2 regions of the Salinibacterium sp. VpJ6 genome follow, and region 1 is predicted to be linked to the other one. Evidence: predicted binding sites of a transcription regulator. Region 1 holds the regulator's gene; the other holds the start of a gene.
The links. Region 1 encodes HrcA, which represses chaperone genes, less so after heat shock. Its sites were predicted from a motif close to TTNGCACTCGNNNNNNNCGAGTGCNAA; they were not measured.

Region 2: ACWTV1_RS03600 (Hsp20/alpha crystallin family protein) is a predicted target of HrcA. The motif match lies at 3,344-3,370, and genes of this name have one in related genera.

Annotation. Positions count from the first base shown of each region.
Region 1 is NZ_JBSOQL010000001.1:469,266-474,836, forward strand. Features, by position in the region: gene ACWTV1_RS02280 (histidine triad nucleotide-binding protein) at 1-282, opposite strand, end outside; gene ACWTV1_RS02285 (16S rRNA (uracil(1498)-N(3))-methyltransferase) at 300-1,031, opposite strand; gene dnaJ (molecular chaperone DnaJ) at 1,038-2,138, opposite strand; gene hrcA (heat-inducible transcriptional repressor HrcA) at 2,162-3,184, opposite strand; gene ACWTV1_RS02300 (DUF4870 domain-containing protein) at 3,396-3,764, shown strand; gene ACWTV1_RS02305 (DUF4870 domain-containing protein) at 3,856-4,230, shown strand; gene hemW (radical SAM family heme chaperone HemW) at 4,245-5,495, opposite strand.
Region 2 is NZ_JBSOQL010000001.1:725,163-730,733, reverse strand. Features, by position in the region: gene ACWTV1_RS03615 (ATP-dependent DNA helicase RecG) at 1-1,135, shown strand, start outside; gene coaD (pantetheine-phosphate adenylyltransferase) at 1,223-1,711, shown strand; gene fgd (glucose-6-phosphate dehydrogenase (coenzyme-F420)) at 1,730-2,746, shown strand; gene ACWTV1_RS03600 (Hsp20/alpha crystallin family protein) at 2,854-3,294, opposite strand; gene ACWTV1_RS03595 (hypothetical protein) at 3,447-3,725, opposite strand; gene ACWTV1_RS03590 (alpha/beta fold hydrolase) at 4,106-4,864, opposite strand; gene ACWTV1_RS03585 (hypothetical protein) at 4,872-4,994, opposite strand; gene ACWTV1_RS03580 (TIGR03557 family F420-dependent LLM class oxidoreductase) at 5,104-5,571, shown strand, end outside.

The sequences.
Region 1 (5,571 bases):
ACCAGCGTTTTCGCCAGTGTTAAAGATCAGTCTGTACTGCCCGCCTGCATGTTCGTCGGCAAGCGATTGGGCGACCGAGACAAGTTCAGCCAGTAGCGCCGGGTTGCCTGCGGCAAGCTCCGTAACGTTGGCGAACTCTTCGGTTTTAGGCACAACGAGCAAGTGCACGGGTGCTTGAGGCGCGATGTCGCGAAACGCGATTACCGCGTCTGACTCGAAGACGATATCCGCGGGAATCTCGCGAGCGATGATCTTGGTAAAGATCGATGGGGAATCAGACATGTCTCTAGCCTAAACCTCTAGCTCCAACGGCCAAGCTTGACGTTCAACGCTGCCAAGGCCGCCGGGCCCGCAGTCGACGTGCGCAACACTTCACTGCCCAGTCGAATCGTGGATGCTCCCGCCGCCGTCAAGAGATCGAGCTCGTGATCCGCAACTCCGCCCTCCGGACCCACTACGAGCAGGATGTCGCGGTCGTCGACTTCGAGTTCGGCCAACGTTTCCGTTGCCGTGGGCTCGAGCACGAGCATCCGCGTCGTGGAAGCGAAAGTCGCCAATTGCTTCGTGGTCACGAGATCGAGGACGTCGGGGATCCAGCTGCGCAGCGACTGCTTGCTCGCTTCGCGAACAATTGCTGCCCATCGATCGCGGCCCTTGGCAACTTTCGCGCCGTGCCAGCGCGAAATACTGCGCGCCGCCGACCACGGGATGACGCCGTCGACACCGAGTTCGGTGGCGACCTGAACCGCAAGTTCGTCGCGATCGGCCTTGGCAAGAGCCTGAGCTAGGAAGACGGCCGGGGTTCGCCGCGGCGACTGCTGAACATCCGCTACTTCGATGGTGAGCTCGGTGTGTTCCGCCGTGACGATAGGGCCAGAAACGATCAGGCCAGCACCGTTCCCGATCGCGATCGTCTCGCCCACTTTCAGGCGCGAAACCGTGACAGCGTGGCGCGCTTCGGCGTTGCCCAAGGAAACGGAGGCGCCAATTCCGACGTCGCCGAGTTCTTCATCGATATAGAGATGTGCCATGAGTGCCTACAGGAAACGGTCGCGAAGCTTCGCGAACAGCCCCTGCTGGAACTCGGCAAAATGCGGCTGCTTGCTCTTGCGCACGGCGGCGAGCTGCTTCATGAGGGTCTGTTCTGCACCGCTGAGCTTCGTCGGCGTGACGACCTGGATGCCGAGGCGCAGATCACCGCGGCCGTTGCCACGCAGGCTCGTAATTCCGCGATCGCGAATCGTGAGCACTTCGCCGCTTTGGGTACCGGGCTTGATGACTACTTCGATTTCTCCGTCGAGGCCATCGAGCTTCACTGTTGTGCCCAAGATTGCGTCGATCATTTCGACCTCAACGGTGGCCAGCAGATCGTCATCGGCGCGACTGAAGATGTCGTGGTGGCGCACCTTGATCTCGAGGAACAGGTCGCCATTGGGCCCGCCTGCGGGGCCAACCTCGCCCTGGCCGGGCATCTGCAGACGCAGCCCCGTCTCAACGCCGGCCGGGATGTCGACCGAGAGAGTGCGCTGCGCACGAACGCGACCCTGGCCTGCACACGTAGCGCAGGGGTTCACGATGATGTTGCCGTAACCGCGGCACGTGCCACAGGGGCTCGACGTCATGACGTTGCCGAGGAGGCTTCGCACCTGGCGCTGGATCTGGCCGCTGCCCTGACAAATGTCGCAACGAACGGGCGAGCTGCCGGGGGCAGCACAACTGCCCTCACACGTCTCACAGAGTTCTGCAGTGTTGACCTCGATGTCGCGAGTGACACCGAACATCGTGTCTTTGAGACTCACCTCGATACGCAGCAGCGCATCCTGACCCCGCTCGCGGCGTGACCGCGGACCAGCGGTCTGACCGCCACCCCCACCGCCGAAGAACGTCTCGAAGATGTCGCCGAAACCGAAGTTGGCGCCGCCGCCGAAGCCACCGCTGCCGCCCATGTCGTATTGCTGACGCTGTTGCGGATCGCTCAGCACGTCATAGGCATGAGTGACTGTCTTGAAGCGCTCAGACGCATCCGCGCCGGGATTGACGTCGGGGTGCAACTCGCGTGCGAGCTTGCGGTACGCCTTCTTGATTTCCTCCGGGGTCGCTTCGCGCGCAACGCCGAGGGCTTCGTAGTGATCTGCCAAAGTTCCGATTGCTCCTTACGAGCTCAGTTGTCTTCCAAAAGTCGCGAGAGGTATCGCGCCACTGCGCGAACCGCCGCCATGTTGTTCGAATAGTCCATGCGCGTGGGGCCAAGCACGCCCAAGCGCGAAACACCGCCGCCGGATGAGGAATACCCGCCCGTGACGACCGATGTCTCTTCTAACCCAAATTCTGCGTTCTCTCGCCCGATGCGAGTTGAAACTGATCCATTTGCTACTTCCATCTCCCCAAACAGGCGCAACAACGTTACTTGCTCTTCTATTGCCTCGAGCACAGGAAAGATGCTTCCGGTGAAATCTTGCTCGGTGCGAGCGAGGTTTGCGGTGCCGGCGAGAACGAGCTTGTCGGCACGGTTGGCCAGCACCTGCTCGATCAAACTTGTAGCAATTTGGCCGACGAATGCCTGTCTTTCTGCGGGAAAAATCTGCGCAAAACTTGCGATTCGATCGGCCGCTTCGGGCAGAGACTGCCCAGCAAGAGCAGAATTCAGCTTGGCGCGAACCTCACCCAAGAACGCCTCGTCCACGGGGTCAGAGACGTCGATGAGGCGTTGCTCGACTCGACCAGAGTCGGTAATGAACACCGTCATGATGCGTGTGGCATGCAACGGAACAAGTTCCACATGCCGCACGCGAGCGGTCGCCAGCGAGGGGTACTGCACGAGCGCCACGCTGTTGGTCAGTTGCGACAGCAAGCGAACCGAGCGCGCAAGTACGTCATCCAAGTCGTCGGCCTGGCCGAGGAACGACTCGATGGCTTGACGCTGAGCGCTCGTCAGCGGGCGCAGATCGGCCAACTGGTCTACAAACATGCGGTAGCCCTTGTCGGTCGGCACACGCCCCGATGAGGTGTGTGGCGCCGTGATGAGCTCTTCGTCTTCGAGCAAGACCATGTCGTTGCGAATCGTTGCGGCGGACACCCCGAAGGAATGTCGCTCAACGATTGACTTAGATCCGACAGGCTCGCGCGTAGCAACGTAGTCCTGCACAATGACTCGAAGCACGTCAAGTCCGCGGGCGGAAACCATTCCACCACCCACCTCTCTTGATTGGCACTCAATCCGTTCGACTGCCAATCTTACTCGACACACCACGACACAGCCGTTGCACCGCGCGAGTCATAGCGCTAGCGTGTCTGTGTACTTGAGCGCTACCTTTTTGTGGAAATGCTCAGGTGTGACACCGAGCACTTTGATGAAACCCGGGAAGTTCCCTCGTTCACCTGAAAGGCACGAATACATGACTGACGCAAATCCGCAGCCCGCAGCACCGCAGCCGGCAGCTCAACTGACCGAGGCTGAGGACAAGCAGTGGGCATCATTCGCTCACCTTGGTGGAATCATTGGATTCCTCCCCGCGCTTATTATCTGGTTGGTCTTCAAGGACCGCGGCGCATTCACTAACACCGAAGCGAAGGAAGCCCTGAACTTCCAGATCACCGTGGCAATCGCCTACGTGATCTCGAACATTCTGGTCGCCGTTGTTATCGGCGCTATCTTGCTTCCGATCGTCTTCGTTGTGTCGCTGGTCTTCTCGATCATCGGCTTCACGAAGGCCAAAGACGGCGCGAACTACCGTTACCCCTTCGCACTGCGCCTCATCAAGTAATTCTGCTTATCGGCTAAGCCGATAGCGAGTAGCCTCGGGAGCTTCTGCTCTCGAGGCTACTTTTTTGTCCAAGTAGGGCTTTAATGGAGGCATGTCAGATTCAACGCCTCCCCCCGCCTCGCCGTACGCGCCGATCCAACCGATGAGTCCGAGCGACGAGAAGCTCTGGGCAACACTGATCCACGTCGGTGGAATCTTCTTCAGCTTCATTCCCGCACTCGTGGGATACCTCGTGTTGAAAGACCGTGGACCCTTTGTTCAGGCTCACACGCGCACTGCGTTGAACTTCCAGATCACCATGGCCATCGCCTACGTGATCTCGCTGTTCCTCATGCTGATTCTCATTGGCTACCTCACGATCGTCGCTGTGGGTATTGTCATCTTGGTGTTCAGCATCATGGGTGCCGTCGCCGCCAACAACGGCCAAGCGTTCAAATACCCGCTGACCATCGAGTTCATCAAGTAATTCGACCTATCGCTCTAAATGGGGGCGTCTGCTAGCAATCGCCGCACGACGGCATCCGCGAGTAGGCGCCCTTTAAGCGTGAGGGTGAGGGTTCCCTTGAACGCCGCGGGAGCATCCACCAGTTCATCGGCGATGAGCCCGGCGACTGCCGTGCGACCTTCAGCATCGAGCGTTGCCGTTTTCAAACCTCCGCGAACACGCGCCCGCAGAAGTACATGCTCAAGATATTTGCTGGAGTCCGCGAGTGTTTCGCGCCCGGCTCCCGGAGAATGACCAGCGGCGATTCGATCAGCGTAGGCGGCCGGATGCTTGACGTTCCACCAGCGAACGCCCCCGACGTGACTGTGAGCCCCCGGGCCAACACCCCACCAGTCGTTGCCTAGCCAGTAGCCAAGATTATGACGGCTTGCGTGGCTGATGGCTGGGTCTTCGTCCCGCTTCGCCCAGTTGCTGACCTCGTACCAGTCGTAGCCCGCCGCTGCGAGCTTCTTATCGGCCAGCTCATACATGTCTGCCTGCAGATCGTCATCCACCGGAGCAACATCGCCGCGTTTAATCTGCGCCGCCAGCTTGGTACCGGTCTCGATAATGAGCGCGTACGCCGAGATATGGTCGGGGTTCTGCGCGATGGCGTGATCGAGCGAGCGCTCCCAATCGGCCAGTGATTCCCCCGGCGTGCCGTAGATCAGGTCGACACTGACGTCGAGCTCGACCTCGCGCGCCCACTTCACCACATGCGGAACCTTCTTGGGGTCGTGCGTGCGCTCCAGCGTGGCGAGAACGTGCGGCACCGCCGATTGCATGCCGAAAGACACGCGAGTAAATCCAGCCTCTTTGAGCGCGAGAAGGTAATCGCGGTCGACAGAATCAGGGTTCGCCTCAGTAGTTACTTCGACGTCATCCGTGAAACCCCACGTGTCTCGCGCTGCAGCGAGCATCCGAGTGAGGTCGGTGACAGGGAGCAGCGTGGGCGTACCGCCGCCGAAGAACACCGTTGATGCCTTGCGGGGCGCGACACCAGCATTCGCGAGCACGGTCGCTGCCTGCTTGATCTCTGCGATGGCCTCGTCAGCGTAATCCGCACGCTTAGCTCCGCGCAGCTCTTCACCCGTGTACGTGTTGAAGTCACAGTAGCCACAGCGCACGCGACAGAACGGAACGTGAATGTACACACTCCAGTCACGGTCGTGGGCGCCCACAGCAACGCTGGCAGGCAAGGCGCCGTCGAGAGGAGCAGGATCAGCAATCGGCAACGCACCTGGCACGAACTAATCCCCTTAACAACCGGTGAAGAAAACGTGCCCATTGTCGTAGCGACGGGCACTGGTCAATTGTCGCACC
Region 2 (5,571 bases), 260 kb from region 1:
ATTGCGCCCGACCCTCATCACCGGCCAATTGCCCACGGCAGAGCGCAAGAAGGCCCTGCTGGCGACCGTTTCGGGTGCTTCGCGCATCGTCATCGGTACGCACGCACTCTTGGGCGATGCGGTCAGCTTCGTCGATCTCGGTCTCGTCGTCGTCGATGAGCAGCACCGCTTCGGTGTCGACCAGCGCGAGGCTCTGCGGCTCAAAGGCGCCAAGCCGCCCCACGTTCTTGTCCTCACCGCAACGCCGATTCCGCGCACCGTCGCAATGACGGTCTTCGGCGACCTCGACATTTCATCCATCGCCGAGTTGCCCGCCGGTCGCCAACCGATCAGCAGTCACGTTGTGCCGCTGGCCGAGAAGCCCGGCTGGGTATCGCGTGTGTGGCAGCGGCTGGCCGAAGAACTGGCCATCGGCCGGCAGGGCTTCGTCGTGTGCCCCGCGATTGATGCCAAGACAGAAGAACCCGGCAGTGAGCCCGCCCCGAAAACAACCGACGATCCGGATGCCGGACCGCCGCGACCCATCGCCAATGTCACTGAGGTGCTGGCGTCGCTGCGCAGCAACGAGGTTCTCGCGGGTAAGCGGATCGAGGCGCTGCACGGCAAGCTCTCGAGCGACGAGAAAGACGAGCTCATGCGCTCGTTTGCTGCCGGCGATATCGACGTTCTGGTCGCGACGACCGTGATCGAGGTAGGCGTCGACGTGCCCAACGCTTCAGTCATGGTCGTGCTCGATGCTGACCGTTTCGGGGTTTCTCAATTGCACCAGCTTCGCGGTCGTGTCGGCCGTGGCGGCGTCCCCGGACTGTGCCTGTTCGTGACAGCAGCCGAGGGGGAGTCGTTGGCTCGCGAGCGGGTCGAGGCTGTGGCATCCACTCTCGATGGTTTCGAACTCGCGAACAAAGACTTGGAACTGCGTCGTGAAGGCGATGTGCTCGGCGGAGTGCAGTCGGGCGGGCGTTCGAGCCTCAAGCTGCTGCGCGTGGCCAACGACGGGCAACTCATCACGGAGGCTCGCGAGGCGGCGCAGAGCGTTCTCGTTGCCGACCCGAGTCTTGCCGAGCATCCGGCGCTCGCCGATGCATTGAAGCGTCGCCTTGATGAGAGTGCCGAAGCCTTCTTGGGTAAGAACTAGCTCACCGAAAGCGAACTCCGGTAAAACAAGTTCCCCGCACAGCGAACTCCCACGTAGGCGAACGGGCTCAGCCACTATCGTTGAAGCATGAGTCGGATCGCTGTCGTTCCCGGGTCCTTTGACCCTGTCACCCTGGGCCACCTGGACGTGATTGAGCGGGCAGCAAAAACCTTTGACGAAGTGCACGTTCTTGTCGTGCACAACCCCGGCAAGACGGCGCTCTTGCCGATTGCGCAGCGCGTTTCGCTGCTGGAGCAGGCCGTGGCGGATGCTCGGTTCGCCGGCAACATCCGCGTCACCAGCTGGAGTATGGGCTTGCTCGTGGACTACTGCACCGAGGTTGGTGCAAGTGTCATCGTGAAGGGCATCCGGTCTCAAGTGGATGTCGCCTACGAAACACCTATGGCGATCGTCAACCGAGACCTCGCGGCTGTCGAGACCATCTTCATGCTGCCGAATCCTGCGCACGCGCACGTCTCCAGCTCGCTCGTTCGCCAGGTTGCGGCGCTCGGCGGAGATGTTGCGCCGTATGTTCCTCGGGTGGTTTCTGAGTTTTTGCAAGCGCCGCGCGACTAACACCGGCACAATGGGTCTATGACTCTCACTCTCGGATACAAAGCGTCAGCCGAACAATTTGCCCCGCGTGAACTCGTAGAGATTGCGGTGGCGGCCGAAGCTCACGGCATGGAGAGTGTTGCGGTCAGCGACCACTTCCAGCCGTGGCGTCACGAGGGTGGTCATGCGCCGTTCTCGCTGAGCTGGATGGCAGCGGTCGGTGAGCGCACGAGCACGATCCGTATCGGCACGAGCGTGATGACTCCGACCTTCCGTTACAACCCCGCCGTGCTCGCTCAGGCCTTCGCCACGATGGGGTGCCTGTACCCGGGGCGCATCATGCTCGGGGTGGGAACCGGCGAGGCACTCAACGAGATCGCCACCGGATTCCGCGGTGCCGGTGAGCAAGATTGGCCCGAATTCAAGGAGCGCTTCGCTCGCTTGCGTGAATCGGTTCGCCTCATGCGCGAACTGTGGACCTCAGACCGCGTGTCGTTCGAGGGGGAGTACTACTCCACTCACGGCGCGAGCATCTATGACCGCCCCGACCAGCCCATCCCGATCTACATCGCCGCCGGTGGCCCCATGGTGGCACGCTACGCCGGCCGTGCCGGTGATGGCTTCATCTGCACGTCGGGCAAGGGCATGGAGCTCTACAACGACGCGCTGATCCCCGGCGTGAAAGAGGGCGCAGCGAAGGTTGACCGCAAATTCGAAGACATCGACCGGATGATCGAGATCAAACTCTCGTACGACACCGACGCTGACGTTGCTCTCGAGAACACCCGTTTCTGGGCGCCGCTCGCGCTCTCCAAGGAGCAAAAGCACGACATCACCGACCCGATCGAAATGGAACGTGCCGCTGACGCTCTACCGATCGAACAAATTGCGTCGCGGTGGATCGTGGGCAACGACCCCGACAAGATCGTCGAAGAGATCCGTCCCTATGTGGATGCCGGCCTCAACCACCTCGTATTCCACGCGCCCGGCGGAGACCAGCGCCGCTTCCTCGAACTCTTCGAGCGCGACATTGCTCCTCGATTGCGGGCACTGTAGGCCTAGAGCGCGAGACGCGCACACGGGTTAACTGACGATGGGCGGATGCGTGAAGCATCCGCCCATCGTTGCTGTGTCGGCGATCAACGCCGACTACTGCATGCCGTCTAGCTCGTGACAGCGACCTTCTCGGTCGATCGAGCCTGGTTCATGGAGTTGGTGCTGACCTCAATTTTGCGAGGTTTTGCCTTCTCCGACACCGGGATGATCACGCTGAGCACACCGTTGTCGTAGCTGGCGCTGATGTTGTCGCGGTCGATGCCCGCACCGATGCTGAACTGGCGAAGGTAGGATCCGTAGCGGCGCTCCTGCGAGAGCCATTTGGCTCCTTCGCGCTCGCCAGCGGTGCGCTCGGCGCGAATCGTGAGGAGCTGACCGTCAACGTCAACGTCAACAGAGCCGGGATCGACGCCCGGAAGGTCGGCGGTGAGAACGTACTCGTCAGCCTGGCGGTAGAGATCCACGGGCATGGGCTGGGTGCCGACGCGGGACTGGGCAGCTGCGGAGAGCCTGTCGAGTTCGGCAAAAGGATCAAATGACAGTGTCATGGGAAACCCCTTTCTCAAAGTTGAGTCACCGTGACTCAACAATCAAAAATTAGCACTCTCACCCCGAGAGTGCCAAGTCATTTTTCTCAAAGTTCGCTGACAACGAAACGACCGCCGCCGGAGAGCTCCGGCGACGGTCGAATGCGTGGTTCTCATCGGATGATGAGCCGCGGATAGTTCTGTTCAGTGCGAGCACGGGCCAGAGCCACACGCTCGCGGCGGAGCTGGTGTTGAGCCCGTAGTTCAGCCGACGCGAGCAGTCGAGCGCGGCGCGGCCGGCGGCTCCACGTGATGAGAGCGACGCCGAGATGCAGAGCAAGACGGTCGATGACTCCCACGCGACGTACTGCCGCGGGGCGCGGCTCGTCGACGGGACGAGGTTCGGGCGGATGGTCACGGCGGTCTTTCGGAGCCGCCAGAGTTGCGTTCATGAGGTGTCTTTCGTGAGAAAAGTGGATGCGGAAGGCGCGCAAAAATGCGCTGTTTCAGGTGGCGACCCAACGGCATCCCACAGTGATCGCGAGTCGCTGAAGAAGGGAAGATCATCAAGAGGCGAAAGCACCCGCGAAAGGGGTGCAGACTCGTCAGCCGTCGCAGTCTCGCGATGATCGAGTTGGGTCGAGTGCTCCGTGAGCGCCGCCACCGTCAGAACCGGTGAGCGGAGAACGCTAACCGGTTAGGCGGTGAGGGTGCCGACGGAGCCGGCGGTCGTGGGGTTCTTCGTAAAAGTGAAAATAAACACGCAAGGCTCCTTTCAATAGTTGGCGTTTGCTTAGTGTAGGGCGGGCAGTCGCTGACGACAAGACCTAATTTAGGTGCGATGCAAAGCCGTGATGATGGCGTTCGAGAGCTCAGTCGGTTTCGTGAACTGCGGCCAGTGCCCGGTGGGGAGGTCCACGAGTTCGAGGTCGGTGAGCTGAGCGAGTTCGGTCGCGAAGGATGCACCCTCGCTCATCCACTCTCGCACCTGGTCGGCGGGAAACTCGCAACAGATCACGGTGGCGGGCACGCTGAAGCGCGCCGGGGTAGAGAGCGATTGCGGGGTGGTTGCGATCAGTGCCGGCTGGGGGACCGCAATTTCTTGAAACCACGTGCGCAGTTCGTCGGTCAGGTCAACGAGGTCTTCATCATCGAAGAGGCTCCAGTCAGGCAGTGGGATCTCACCGTCAACGGTCGGTAGTTCAGCGTTGATTGGCATGCCGTTCGGCAACGGCACGGTGTCGACGTGCACGATTCTGGCCAAGCACGTGGGCCGGGCATCCGCGACCGCGTGGGCAATGGGGCCTCCGCCGCTGTGGGCAACGAGGGCAATGCGGGGCGTCGGTCGTTCGTCTTCGTCTTCCCCTCCGTTCTCGCTGCCATCAGCCTCGACATGAGTGAGGGCGTCAACCACCGCGACCACCGCCGCGATGTGGTCAGCCAGCGTTACCGTCGCGCGGTTGGTGTCACGGCGTCGCAGGCCAGGAAGGGTGAGCGGATGCGCGGTGTGGCCAGCATCTCGTAGTGCGCGGGTTACCGGAGCCCAGGAGTCTCCGTCGAGCCAGAATCCGGGGATGAGAATGACGTGCATCGGCGGGCTAGCGTAGCTGGTCGATCAGGACGTGGTCGATCGGGCGCTCGAGGCTTCGTTGCTTGTGGAGCTCGAAAGACGCAGCACGGTATTTCACGGTGAGACTGACAGAAAACGCGCCGAGCTTCATGCTGACTCCTCATTGAGTAGACCGCCATTATCCGCCCGCGAGCGTGCCAACTCAACGGTTGCGCGAATGATGAGCCCACTTGGGGCACCATAACCGCCACAATAGACGGATGCCCGTGACTGTTGCTGCACCCCATATCGGCTATGCCGCCATGCTCGAACGGTTTCATCCGCGCGAGGTGATGGGCTTTGCGCAGCATGCAGAAACGCGGGGCTTTCGCGGGGTCATGGCCGCCGATCACTATCAGCCGTGGGTGCCACAGCAGGGGCAAGCATCGTTCGTGTGGAACGTGCTGAGCGGTCTCGGCGAAACCACAATGGGCGATCTCGGTACGGGAGTCACGGCGCCGACGTTCCGGTGGCATCCCGCAATGGTCGCCCAGGCCTCCGCCACCCTTGCCGCCATGAACCCGGGCCGTCACTGGTTAGGGCTCGGCAGTGGCGAAGCGATCAATGAACATATCGTTGGTCAGTATTGGCCCGAAGCCCCAGAACGCATCAACCGGATGTTCGAAGCCGTCGAGATCATCAAAAAGCTCTTCGCCTCGGGGCTCGCGAATAAAGACGTTCGCCACGAA